2 linked regions of the Azoarcus olearius genome follow. The protein of the gene in region 1 interacts with the protein of each later gene in a pairwise test. Links are inferred from orthologs where the notes say so. Each region holds a gene or a part of one and is shown on either strand. Other genes may lie near its edges.

Region 1 (6,848 bases):
GCCGCAGAACAGGTGGGTGCCGTCGAAATAGCCGATGTGGCCCGCGGTGTGGCCGGGCAGCGCGAGCACCTCGAAACCGGGATGGTCGTCGAGGACCGCCACACGCTCGCCGTCCACGACGCGATGGGTGAGCACCGCGATGTCCTCGCCGGCCGGGCCATACACCGGCACCGCGGCGTGGCGCAGCAGCTCCGCCACGCCGCCCACGTGATCGTCGTGGTGATGGGTGATCAGCACCGCACGCAACCGCAGCCGTTCGGCCGTCAGCACCGCGAGCACCGGGCCGGCGGTGCCGGGGTCGACCACCACCGCCTCGTCACCGCGCGTGAGCAGCCAGATGTAGTTGTCCTGGAAGGCGGGAATCGGGCGCACCCGCAGCGGCAGCGGCCTCATTCCGCCACCGCCAGCTGCGCGGCTTCCTCGCGCGAGTAGAAGCGGTCGTCGAGGACGAAACCGGAGCGCAGCGAGGCCTTGGCGCCGCGCACGCGGCCGGCGGGGTCGCGTATCGTCAGCTCGGCCGGCAGCCCGTCGAGCAGGTGGAACGGCGCGGGCCGGCCGTCGGCGTGACAACTGAGGAACACCCGTCCGGTCTCGCCGTCGAGGAAGGCCGGGCGAAAGCCGCGGTCGCGGTTGCCGCTGCTTACGCCGGCGGTGCCGCGGTACTGGTCGTTCTCGCGGCCGAGCACCGCGGCGGTCAACAGGTTTGCGCTCATGGTCGTCTCCTTGTGTGGGTAGTCGCCTTGCCGCCGGTGAGCGCGGTTTCTTACCGGGCGGCAGATCGGACGCTCGTTCCAGCGCCTCACCCCTCTTCCAGCAAAGGACGCGCCAGGCTGCGCGGCGGGAACCGAAGCCGCGCGCTTGCGCGGGATTCCACAGGGCCGGCGCCGTGCGCGCGTACGAGAATCGGACAGCCCGGCGTGGATCACCCGCCACGCTGTCCGGGAATGGAGCAGGACCGCGAGCGCATGGCCCGCCCGCGCGGCGCGCGGCACGCGAAGGCCTCGCGCTCCGCCGCGGCATCCACGAAGGGGCCGCCGCGGCGCACGTCCACGCCCGCCTTTGCCGCTATAATTGCGCCTTTTTCAGGCGGTCATGCAGGTCTCACGCGGGATTCCCGACCACGCCGCCCGGCAGCCTTCGGTGCTCACCATCGGCAACTTCGACGGCGTGCATCGCGGCCACCAGGCGCTGCTCAAGCTGCTCACCGACAAGGCGCGCGCCCTTGGCCTGCCCGCGGTGGTGCTCACGTTCGAGCCGCATCCGCGCGAGTACTTCGCTCCTGATGCCGCCCCCGCGCGCCTGGCTTCGCTGCGCGAAAAGCTGCTGCTGCTGGCCGCGGCCGGGGTGGACCGGGTGCATGTCTGCCGCTTCGACGCCCGCCTCGCGCAGCTCTCGCCCACAGCCTTCATCGACGATCTGCTGGTGCGCGGCCTCGGCGTGCGCCACCTCTATATCGGTGACGATTTCCGCTTTGGCGCGCGCCGCGCGGGCGACTTCGCAATGCTGCAGCAGGCCGGCGCGGCCCACGGCTTCGCGGTGGAATCCATGGCCACGCTGGATGTCGAGGGCGAACGCGTTTCCAGCTCGGCGGTGCGTGCGGCGCTGGCCGACGGCGACATGGCCCACGCCGAGCGCCTGCTCGGCCGCCCCTACAGCATCGCCGGGCGCGTGATCCACGGCGACAAGATCGGCCGCCGCATCGGCTACCCCACCGCCAACGTGCAGATGAAGCACCGCAAGCCGCCCTTCACCGGGGTGTATGCGGTGCGGGTGGAGGGCCTGACCGACGGGCTGGTGGACGGCGTCGCCAGCATGGGCATCCGCCCCACGATCAACAGCGCCGGCAGCCTGCGCCTGGAAGTGAACCTGTTCGACTGGAACAGCGACTGCTACGGTGCGCACCTGCGGGTGCACTTCCTGCACCGCCTGCGCGGCGAGGCCAGGTTCGATTCGCTCGACGCGCTCACCGCGCAGATCGGCCGCGACGCCGATGATGCGCGCGCCTGGCTGGCTGCCCACCCCACCGCCGGCCCGCGCCTGCCGCGCCCCCAAGATCACTCAACAATCACCCTCCCGCGCCCGCGGGGCTGACCAAGACCACTGCCATGGCTGACTACCGCAAGACGCTGAACCTGCCCGACACCGCCTTTCCGATGCGCGGCGACCTGCCCAAGCGCGAGCCCGGCTGGATCGCGGCGTGGCAGCAGCAGAAGCTCTACCAGAAGATCCGCAAGGCGGCCGCCGGCCGGCCCAAGTTCGTGCTGCACGACGGCCCGCCCTATGCCAACGGCAATCTTCACCTCGGCCATGCGCTGAACAAGATCCTGAAGGACATCATCGTCCGCTCGAAAACCCTGGCCGGCTTCGACGCGCCCTACGTGCCCGGCTGGGACTGCCACGGCCTGCCGATCGAGCACAAGGTCGAAGTCACCCACGGCAAGAACCTGCCCGCCGACAAGGTGCGCGAGCTGTGCCGCGCCTACGCCGCCGAGCAGGTCGAGATCCAGAAGAAGGAATTCATCCGCCTTGGCGTGCTGGGCGACTGGGACAACCCCTACCTGACGATGAACTTCGCCAACGAGGCGGGCGAAGTGCGCGCGCTGGCCGAGATGGTCAAGGCGGGCTACGTGTTCAAGGGCCTGAAGCCGGTGAACTGGTGCTTCGACTGCGGCTCGGCGCTGGCCGAAGCGGAAGTCGAATACGCCGACAAGGCCTCGCCGGCAGTCGATGTCGGCTTCCCCTGTGCCGAGCCCGACCGCCTCGCCGACGCCTTCGGTCTGGCGCCGCTGACCAAGCCGGCGCTGGCGGTGATCTGGACGACCACGCCCTGGACCATCCCCGCCAACCAGGCGCTGAACATGCACCCGGAGTTCGACTACGCGCTGGTCGATACCGGCGAGCGCTACCTGGTGCTGGCGCACGACCTGGTCGGCGCCTGCCTCGAACGCTACGGCCTGAACGGCCGCATCGTCGCCACCTGCAAGGGTGCCGCGCTCGACCGCGTGGCCTTCCGCCATCCGTTCTACGACCGCCTGTCGCCGGTCTTCCTGGGCGACTACGTGACGCTCGACGCCGGCACCGGCGTGGTCCACAGCGCACCCGCCTACGGCCTGGAAGACTTCCAGTCCTGCCGCGCCAATGGCATGCAGAGCGACGACATCCTGACCCCGGTGATGGGCGACGGCCGCTACGCGCCCGACCTGCCCTTCTTCGGCGGCATGAACATCTGGAAGGCCAACCCCGAGATCACCGCCAAGCTGCGCGAAGTCGGGTGCCTGCTGGCTGAAGCGAAAATCACCCACAGCTACATGCACTGCTGGCGCCACAAGACGCCGCTGATCTACCGCGCCACGGCGCAGTGGTTCGTCGGCATGGACAAGCCGGTGGCCGACGGCAGCACGCTGCGCGAGCGCGCGCTGCGCGGCGTGGAAGCCACCCGCTTCTTCCCCGCCTGGGGCCAGTCGCGCCTGCACGCGATGATCGCCAACCGGCCCGACTGGTGCATCTCGCGCCAGCGCAACTGGGGCGTGCCGATTCCCTTCTTCCTGCACAAGGAAACCGGCGAGCTGCATCCGCGCACCGTCGAGCTGATGGAAGAAGTGGCCAAGCGCATCGAACAGGAAGGCATCGAGGCGTGGTTCAAGCTCGACGCCGCCGAACTGCTCGGCGCCGAGGCGGCCCAGTACGACAAGATCAGCGACACGCTGGACGTCTGGTTCGATTCCGGCACCACCCACTGGCATGTGCTGCGCGGTTCGCACAACGACGGCCACGTCGAAGGCCCGCGCGCCGACCTCTACCTGGAAGGCTCGGACCAGCACCGCGGCTGGTTCCATTCCTCGCTGCTGACCGGCTGCGCAATCGACGGCCACCCGCCCTACAACGCGCTGCTCACCCACGGCTTCACGGTGGACCAGCAGGGCCGCAAGATGTCCAAGTCGCTCGGCAACACCATCCTGCCGCAGGAGGTGTCCGAGAAGATGGGCGCCGAGATCCTGCGCCTGTGGGTGGCCTCCACCGACTACTCGGGCGAGCTGTCGATCTCCAAGGAAATCCTCGACCGCGTCGTCGAGGTCTATCGCCGCGTGCGCAACACGCTGCGCTTCCTGCTCGCCAACACCGCCGACTTCGACATCGGCAAGGATGCGGTGCCGCTGGAGCAGTGGCTGGACATCGACCGCTACGCGCTCGCCTTCACCCGCCAGCTCGCCCAGCAGGCCGAGGCCGACTACGCGCGGTTCGAGTTCCACCGCATCGTGCAGGCGCTGCAGGTGTTCTGCGCCGAAGACCTCGGCGCCTTCTACCTCGACATCCTGAAGGACCGCCTGTACACCACCGCCGCCGGCAGCCAGGCACGGCGCGCGGCGCAGACGGCCTTGTGGCACATCACCCAGACGCTGCTGAAGCTGATGGCGCCCATCCTCTCCTTCACCGCCGAGGAAGCCTGGGCGGTGCTCAACCCCGGCAAGGAAGACAGCGTGATGCTGCACACCTTCCACGCGCTGCCGGCGCAGGAAGGCGAAGCCGGGTTGGTGGCGCGCTGGGAGACCATCCGCGCGGTGCGCGCCGAGGCGCTGAAGGTGATCGAGGCGCTGCGCACCGAAGGCAAGGTCGGCGCCTCGCTGCAGGCCGAACTGGAACTGCGCCTGACGGCCGACAAGTACACCGCGATGCAGAGCCTGGGCGAAGACCTGCGCTTCGTCACGATGACTTCGCGGGCCACGCTGCTGGAAGCGGCCAGCGCCGAGGCCGAAGCCATCGTCGCCACGCCGAGCGCGCGGACAAAGTGCGAACGCTGCTGGCACTACACCGACGACGTCGGCCACAACGCCGAACACCCCACGCTGTGCGCCCGCTGCGCGGACAACCTGTACGGCGCCGGCGAGACCCGCACGCATGCCTGATCTGCAAGCGGGCCAACGCCCGGCCTTCGTCGCGATGCTGCCCTGGCTGGTGCTGGCCGCCGTGGTCATGGGGCTGGACCAGCTGACCAAGCAGGTGGTGCTCGCCACCATGCAGTACGGCGAGGTGATCCCCGTCACCGGCTTCTTCGACCTGGTGCTGGTGTTCAACCGCGGCGCGGCCTTCAGCTTCCTCGCGGAACACTCCGGCTGGCAGCGCTGGTTCTTCACCGGCCTCGCGGTGGTGATCTGCGGCTGGCTGCTGGCGCTGATGCACCAGCATCGCGAGGAACGGCTGCTGCCGGCCGCTTTCGCGCTGATCATCGGCGGCGCGATCGGCAACGTGGTCGATCGCCTGCTGCACGGCGCGGTGGTCGATTTCCTGTATTTCCACGCTGGCCGCTACGGCTGGCCGGCGTTCAACCTCGCCGATTCGGCGATCACCCTCGGCGTGGGGCTGATGCTGTGGGCGCAACTGCGCGCCGGCAAGCACAAGCCTGAAGCCAGCCCGGAGCGTCCCTCGTGAGCCAGACCGTTGCCGCCAACAGCCTCGTCACCCTGCACTACCGCATCACCCTGCCCAACGGCCAGCCGCTGATCAGCACCTTCGAGGCAACGCCGGCCACGCTGCAGCTTGGCGCCGGCGAAATGCTGCCGGCGATGGAGCAGCTCATCATCGGCCTGGAGATCGGCAGCAACCACGTCTTCGAGCTGGAGCCCGAGAACGCCTTCGGCCCGCATCGCGCCGAACTGGTGGAACGCGTGAAGCGCGAGCACATGCCGAACGAGGAGATCGAACCGATGTCGATCATGGAGTTCACCGCGCCGGATGGTTCGCGCTATTCCGGCCTGGTGCGCGAGATCGACGAACAGTCGGCACTGATCGACTTCAACCACCCGCTGGCGGGCAAGGCGATCCGCTTCGAGGTGAAGGTCATCGGCACGTCCTGAGCACGCGCCGTCGCCCACAGAGAGAACAGATGGACAACAACGAAATCCTGCTCGCCAACCCGCGCGGCTTCTGCGCAGGCGTCGAGCGCGCGATCGAGATCGTGGAACGGGCGTTGCAGCGCTTCGGCGCGCCGATCTACGTCCGCCACGAGGTCGTGCACAACAAGTTCGTGGTCGACGACCTGCGCGCCAAGGGCGCCGTCTTCGTCGAGGAACTGGACGAGGTGCCGACCGGCAACACGGTGATCTTCAGCGCCCACGGCGTGTCGCAGGCGGTGCGCGAAGAGGCCGACAAGCGCGGCCTGCGCGTGTTCGATGCGACCTGCCCGCTGGTGACCAAGGTGCACATCGAGGTTGGCCGGATGCGCGAGCAGGGCCGCGAGCTGGTGATGATCGGCCACAAGGGGCATCCGGAGGTCGAAGGCACGATGGGCCAGGTGAAGGACGGCATCCACCTGGTGGAAACTGCGGCCGACGTGGCGAACCTGCAGGTGGCCGACCCCGACAAGCTGGCGTATGTAACGCAGACGACGCTGTCGGTGGATGACGCGGCGGCCATCGTCACCGCGCTGCGCGAGCGCTTCCCCAACATCATGGGGCCGAAGAAGGACGACATCTGCTACGCCACGCAGAACCGCCAGGACGCGGTGAAGTTCATGACGCCGCACGCGGACGTGGTGTTCGTGGTCGGCTCGAAGAACAGCTCCAACTCCAACCGCTTGCGCGAAGTGGCCGAGTTGCGCGGCGTGCCGGCCTATCTGGTGGATAACGCCGCGGGCATCGACCCGGCCTGGATCGAAGGCAAGCGCCGCATCGGCGTCACTGCCGGAGCGTCGGCGCCGGAAGTGCTGGTGGCGGAGGTGATCGAACGGCTCAAGGCGCTCTCCGGCGCTTCGGTGCGCAATCTGGACGGCGTGCCGGAGAAGGTGACCTTCCCGCTGCCGAAGGAGCTGCAGGAGGCGCGCTGAGCGGGCTGCAGCTCTCTTGCAAGCGCCG
Region 2 (6,298 bases), 2.9 Mb from region 1 along the record:
TCGCCGCGCTCGAACGCGCGATTGCCGGCGCTCGCTGAGCGCCGGCTTCGCCACCGTTCAGGCTTCGGCTGGCGTCAGCGCACGGAACATCGCGCAGCGGTCGAAGGCCGCCATATCCGGCGGCACCGCCTTGCGCCCGCAGTACTTCGCCACCAGCTTGGCCAGGCCCTTGATGTCGCGCCCCGAGGCCTGCGGGTAGCGCGCCACCAGGCGGGCGACGAGCGCGTCGTCGAGCGCGAGCCCGAACTGCTCGGCCATCACCTGCCAGATCCGCGCGCGCGCCTCGGCGTCCGGCTGCTCGTAGCGGATCAGCGCGATGCAGCGCGAGACGATGGCCTCGTCGATGTCATCGACCCGGTTGGTGGTGAGGAACAGCAGGCCGTTGAAGTACTCCAGCACGCGCAGGAACACCCCGACCACCGCGTTCATCGAGATGTTGTCGTCGCGGCGCTTGATGTACACATCGGCTTCGTCGATCAGCATCACCGCGCCCCAGCGCTGCGCGCGCGTCAGCACTTCCTTCAACGCCGTTTCCATCGCCGCGACGTTGAGGCCGAGCTGGCCGGAATGCACCCGGTACAGCGGTCGGCGGATGATTTCCGAATACACCTCGGCGGTCAGCGTCTTGCCCACCCCCGGAGGGCCGGCGCACAGCACCGTGGTGCCGCCCGACTTGCCGGCGACGATGTCGTCCATCAGCACGTCCATCTCGGCCGTCAGGATGTCGATCAGGTCGGTCTGCTCCTCCGGCAGGATCAGCTTTTCCTTCAGCGCCGGGGCGTAGGCATAGGGCTCGAGGTCATCCACATGCACCCATACGTAGTGGTGCAGGTCCAGATGGAACATCAGGATGTAGAAATGCACCGGTAGCTGGGTGAACACGCCCTTGGGCAGGGTTTCCTGGATCGCCTGCACCTCGGCCTCGACCTTGAAGTCGCCGTTCTTGGAGGCGCGCCGCAGGTAGCGTTCCAGGATGTCGCCGGGCGCATCCAGCGTCAGCGCCCGGTCGGCGAGGATGCTCTCGTCGTTCACCAGGCGCGCCTTGCCACCGCCCGAGGACAGCACGATCACGTCCTTGCGCGACCAATCGGTGTCGCGGTGCGTCGCGGTGGGGTTTTCGGCGTAATAGCCCACGCCGGTGCCGGAAAACTGCTCGCCGTTGCGCGCCCGCCAGTCGAAATAGCGCGTCGCGCCTTCGTCGTAGGCGGCAATCAGCGCCGGCGTCTCGCGCACATAGCCCTTGGTGGCGAAGACTTCGGAGATCGTGCGCCCCGGGATGTCGCTCGGGTTGATGCGGATGTTGGCGGTGGCGAGCTTGGCCTTGGCGTTGGACTTGAGTTCCACCAGCACCTTGGCGCTTTCTTCTCCGCCCGGCGGGGTGTAATCGATGCGCGTCACCGCCCAGGCCAGCGGCTTGCCGGTCAGCGCGGCGGTGAACAGCCAGCCGCGGATGGCCCCGGCGGCGAGGTAGCGGATGATTTCCGGCACCACCTTTTCGAGGTCGTCATCCTCGAAGCGGAAACCTTCGTCGTTGAAAGCCTGTTGCAGGGTTTCCAGCTGGGCGGCTCGGGCGCGCTGGGTAGGTCCGCCGGCACCGTACAGATCGCCGAGGAAGCGCACCTCGGCGTGTTCGAGTTGGGCAAAGGGCACTTCGGCCCGGCTGCCCAGCTTCAGTTGGTCCTGCAGATAGGCCAGGCGCGGAAAGGCCTTGACCATGGCCTCGACGTGATTGCGTTCGATTTGCAGCTTCACCGCTTCCTCCAGATCGCCGGGAGCGCCGTCGCGGCGCGTACCGCGGCACTGCAGCAGAATTGGTGCCAGTCACCGAACCGGCCTGAAGCGCCTTTTCAATCAATACCTTGGAACAAGGCGGCGCGAAAATGACGATGCGCTTGTCGCAAGCCGCACAGCGTGCGTGGACGATTCGCGTCAAACGGCCGGCCTCTGGACACGCCGCCGCCCACTGATAACCGGCTTTCCACTTCCGCATCCAAATCCGCCATGCCTCACCCAGCGCTATTGCTTTCGGCTAGGGGGCGGGAGGCCCGGATCGCGTGCCGCGCGCGGCCTGCGGGGGCACGCCGCGATGGGCGCACAGGCTGGCACGCTCCCTGCTGCTGTTACGCGTCCCGTAACACCTGATCCCACCATGACTGCGCCCTCCCCTGACTCCGCCCTGATCCTTGGCATCGGCAACCTGCTGTGGGCCGACGAAGGTTTCGGCGTGCGCTGCGTGGAAGCTTTCAACGCCGCCTGGCAGGCGCCCGACAGCGTCACCGTGATGGACGGCGGCACCCAGGGCCTCTACCTGCTGCCCTACGTTACCGCCGCGCGCCGGCTGATCGTGTTCGACGCCGTCGATTACGGTCTGGAACCCGGCACGCTGCGGCTGGTGGAAGACGACGAGGTGCCGCGCTTCATGGGTGCCAAGAAGATGAGCCTGCACCAGACCGGCTTCCAGGAAGTGATCGCCTCGGCCGCGCTGCTCGGCCAGTGCCCACAGTCGATGCTGCTGATCGGCGTGCAGCCGGTGGAACTGGAAGACTTCGGCGGCAGCCTGCGGCCCGCGGTGCGCGCCCGCGTGGACGAAGCGGTGGCGATTGCCGCGGCCCGGCTGCGCGAGTGGGGCTTCCCGCTGCAAGCGCGTCAGGACGAGGCCGCGCCGCTCGCCGACGCCGCGCTGCAGATGCAGCGCTACGAGGCCGGCCGCCCGCCCGAGGACCTCGCCTGCCGCATCGGCGACATCCGCTTCATGCCGGAGCGCTGAGATGTGCGTCGGCATCCCCGTGCAGGTGCTGCGCAGCGAGGAAACGCGCGCGCTGTGCCGTGACCGCGACGGCAGCGAAGTGTGGGTGGATCTGCTGCTGGTGGGCGAGCAGCCACCCGGCACCTGGCTGATGTGCTTTCTCGGCGCGGCGCGCGAGGTGATCGACGCCGACACCGCACAACGCACGCTCGCCGCGCTCGCGGCACTCGACACCCTGCTGGCCGGCGGCGACGCCGACCTCGACGCGGCCTTCGCCGACCTGGTGAACCGCGAACCCGAACTGCCCGATTTCCTCAAACCGCAAACCACATGACCAGCCCCGACGCCCTCGAAAACGCCCTTCAGCGCCTTGCCCAGCACGACGGATTCCAACGCCTGGAAGCCTCCGATCTGCCCGCCTTCGCCGCCGCCCCGGGCACCGCGGTGCTGCTCTTGACCGACGACCCGGTGCGCTGCCCGGAAGCCTGGGACATGGTGGTGGTGCTGCCGGAAGCGCTGAAGGCGGTGCCCGGGCTGCGTCCGGCGGTCGCGGCGCCCGAGGCCAGCCGCGCGATCGCTGCCGGCTTCGGCATCACCCGCTATCCGGCGCTGCTCGTGCTGCGCGGCGAAGGCACCGAGCCCGGCCACGACTACGTCGGCGCCCTCGAAGGCATGCGCGACTGGCAGGTGCTGGTGCAGTCGCTCGCCACGCTGGCCGCCGCACCCGCCGGCCGCCGCCCCGGCATCGGCATTCCGGTGCTCGGCGCCGGCCCCTCTTCCTGCCACTGACCCGGAACCCTCCGCATGAAAGCCTGGTCCGCCAACGCCTTCCCGATTCCCGTCGTCGCCGCCGGCCCCGGTTCGCAGCCGGAAGAAGACGAAGCGCTCGACTACCTGCCGCTGCCCAGCGGCATGGACACCTTCGCCCCGCCCCGCCTGCCCGACCACATCGACCCCGCCTCGCGCGCCACCGCCGTCGCCACGCTGCAGGGCCTGCTCGCCGCGATGCGCGCGTGGACCTTCGGCACGCCCGGCCACCCGGTGGTCGATCTCGCGCCGCTCGACGGCGCCAGCCTCGCGCTGATCAACGATGCGCTCGGTCAGGGCGAGGTCAGCGCCCGCGTGCTCGGCGAGACCGAGCTGCGCATCCAGGAAACCGTGTTCGCCGGCATCTGGCGCGTGGTCGAGACCGACCGCGGCGGCCGTCGCCTCAACGACCGCATCGAGGCCTGCGCGATGCCGGCCGAGGTCATCACCCGCAGCCTCGAAGCCGCCCAAGCGGCGATTGCCGCCCCCACGCCGCCGCAGGGGGTGATGAACGCGCCCGCGGTGCTCAACGAACTGCTGCACGCGGTCGCCACGCGCCGCCCGGGCGCGGCGGCCCACATCGTCAACCTGACCCTGCTGCCGATGAACCCGGCCGACCTGGCGTGGCTGGTGGAGGTGCTCGGCGTCGGCCCGACGGTGATCCTGTCGCGCGGCTACGGCAATTGCCGGATCACCGCCACCGCGCTCGCCCGTACCTGGTGGGTGCAGTACTTCAACAGCGCCGACACGCTGATCCTCAACACCCTCGAAGTGACCGAACTGCCCGACGTCGCGCCCGCCGCGGCGGACGATTTCGGCGACAGCATCGCGCGGCTCGAGGAATGGATCGCGACCCTGTGCGACGCCTGAGTCGCGCGCTATTCTTAAAGATATAAACGGAGCAGCGCCACGCCATGTTCGAAGGCAGCTACCTGGGCAACGACGCCCGCCTCGACCCCGCCGCGCGGCTGGAATGCGGCATCTGCTGGTGGGTGTACGACCCGGCCGAGGGCGACGCGCTTGCCCAGGTGCCGGCGGGCACGCCCTTCGCCGCGCTGCCGGCGCACTGGTGCTGCCCCAACTGCGAAGCGCCGCGCCACAAGTTCATGGTCATCGCGGACGACTGATGACCGCCGTCGCGCGCACCTTCCCTGCCACCGCGGAGCCTGCCGACGCGGCGGCAGCGCACGCCGCCCGCCTGCGCGCGTGTTTTCAGCACATCGCGAGCACACGCATGGCAGGCCTGCCGATCTGCAACCCGGCGCTCGGCGTTGCAGTGCCGGCGCTGCTGCCTTTCCAGGGCGAGTGGCTGGGCGCGCTGGTCACGCCGTGGGCGATCAGCCTGGTGCTGCTGCCGGGCGAGGGCACGCGCTTTCGCGCGATCGGCGTCGGCGACAGCCAGGACTGGGACTTCCCGTCCGGCCGCTACAGCTTCCTCGGCCACCAGGAAGCGGATCTCGGCGCGTACCAGACCTGTTCGCTCGCCTCGCCGGTGTTCGAATTCGCCGATCAGGCCGCCGCCGAAACCTTCGCGCTCGCCGCACTGGAAGCCTTGTTGCGGAACGAGGAGGACGGCGGCGCGGCGCGCGCGCACGACGCCCGCGAGGCAGCCCGCCTCGCCGGCCTGCCTGCCGCGGCCGCCCCGGTCTCGCGGCGCGCCTTCCTGCGCGGCGCACTCTTCGGCGGCCGCTGAATGCTGGCCGGCACCGCCCTCCAGCTGCATGCCACCGTCGCCGGAGACGGGCGCCTCCATGCGACCGTCCGCACCCTGCGGCCCGCGGCGGCCCGGCTGCTGGTGGGCCGCCGCGTGGATGAAGCCGTGGCGCTGGCGCCCAGGCTGTTCGCCCTGTGCGGCTGCGCCCAGGGCGCGGCCGCGCGTCTCGCCTGTCGCGCTGCGGCGGGCGAAGCCGCGGCGCTTGACGAGGGCGACGAGCGCCGCCTCGCCGCCGAGGCGGCGCACGAGCACCTGTGGCGGCTGCTGCTCGACTGGCCGGTGCTGTTCGGCGCGCCGCCGCAGCGCCAGCGCTATGCCGATCTCCATCGCCGGCTGAGCATCGGGCCGGACGCCACCAGCGCCGGTGCACTGGGCGAAGAACTGCAGCGGCTCGCCACCGACGAACTCCTCGGCGGCACGCTCCCGCGCCTGCAGGACGCAGCCTCGCTGGACGCCGTGCACGCCAGCCTCGACGCCGCCGGCACCGGTTTCGCGCGCGTGCTGGCGCAGACGATCGCGCTGGACACCGCTACCGACGGCGCCGCCACGCCGGTGCTCCCTCCGCGCAGCGCCGCCGCCTGGGCCACCGCGCTGGGGGGCCTGCCGGACCCGCACTTCTGCTCCGCCCCCACGGAGGGCGGCAACGCCGCGGAAACCGGCCCGCTCGCCCGTCACGCGCACCTGCCCGTTGTTGCGCTGCTGCTCGCCCGCCACCGCCGCATCGCGGCACGCCTGCTGGCCAAGGTCATCGACGTGGCCGATTGCGGCGCCCGCCTTGCCGGCGCCCCGGGCACGCCGCTGGCGGACGCCATCGCGCCGGCGCCCGGCCTGGGCCTCGCCTGTGTCGACACCGCGCGCGGCACCTTGCTGCACGGCGTGCGGGTCGAGGCCGGACGCATCGCCGACTACCGCATCTGCGCCCCGACCGACTGGCATTTCCACCCCGGCGGCGCCTTCGTGCGCGAGGCCAAGGGCCGGCACGCCGCCGACGAGGCCGGCACCCGGCTGCGGCTGCACGCACTCGCGCTGTC

The links.
Region 2: the proteins of ileS (region 1) and dqs_RS19405 interact in binary tests that used the Escherichia coli proteins (3 or more experiments, as listed by UniProt). The link is inferred for Azoarcus olearius from one-to-one orthologs.

What each region holds. Positions count from the first base shown.
Region 1 is NZ_CP016210.1:1,378,639-1,385,486, reverse strand. Bases 1,708-5,104 are described here. They hold ileS (isoleucine--tRNA ligase), read left to right. Parts: upstream 1,708-2,105; coding sequence 2,106-4,904; downstream 4,905-5,104. Other genes in these bases: lspA (signal peptidase II), read left to right, coding at 4,897-5,104; dqs_RS06490 (bifunctional riboflavin kinase/FAD synthetase), read left to right, coding at 1,708-2,091. Also shown: gloB (hydroxyacylglutathione hydrolase), read right to left, coding at 1-393; dqs_RS06495 (hypothetical protein), read right to left, coding at 390-713; more of dqs_RS06490, read left to right, coding at 1,093-1,707; more of lspA, read left to right, coding at 5,105-5,427; dqs_RS06475 (FKBP-type peptidyl-prolyl cis-trans isomerase), read left to right, coding at 5,424-5,852; ispH (4-hydroxy-3-methylbut-2-enyl diphosphate reductase), read left to right, coding at 5,882-6,820. UniProt on the Escherichia coli protein: Catalyzes the attachment of isoleucine to tRNA(Ile). As IleRS can inadvertently accommodate and process structurally similar amino acids such as valine, to avoid such errors it has two additional distinct tRNA(Ile)-dependent editing activities.
Region 2 is NZ_CP016210.1:4,238,146-4,244,443, forward strand. What follows is about bases 1,112-3,958. They hold dqs_RS19405 (HyaD/HybD family hydrogenase maturation endopeptidase), read left to right. Parts: upstream 1,112-2,149; coding sequence 2,150-2,767; downstream 2,768-3,958. Other genes in these bases: dqs_RS19400 (ATP-binding protein), read right to left, coding at 1,112-1,752; dqs_RS19410 (HypC/HybG/HupF family hydrogenase formation chaperone), read left to right, coding at 2,769-3,080; dqs_RS19415 (thioredoxin domain-containing protein), read left to right, coding at 3,077-3,535; dqs_RS19420 (hydrogenase expression/formation protein), read left to right, coding at 3,551-3,958. Also shown: dqs_RS19395 (glutathione peroxidase), read left to right, coding at 1-38; more of dqs_RS19400, read right to left, coding at 58-1,111; more of dqs_RS19420, read left to right, coding at 3,959-4,423; dqs_RS19425 (rubredoxin), read left to right, coding at 4,468-4,680; [NiFe]-hydrogenase assembly chaperone HybE, read left to right, coding at 4,680-5,246; dqs_RS19435 (hypothetical protein), read left to right, coding at 5,247-6,298.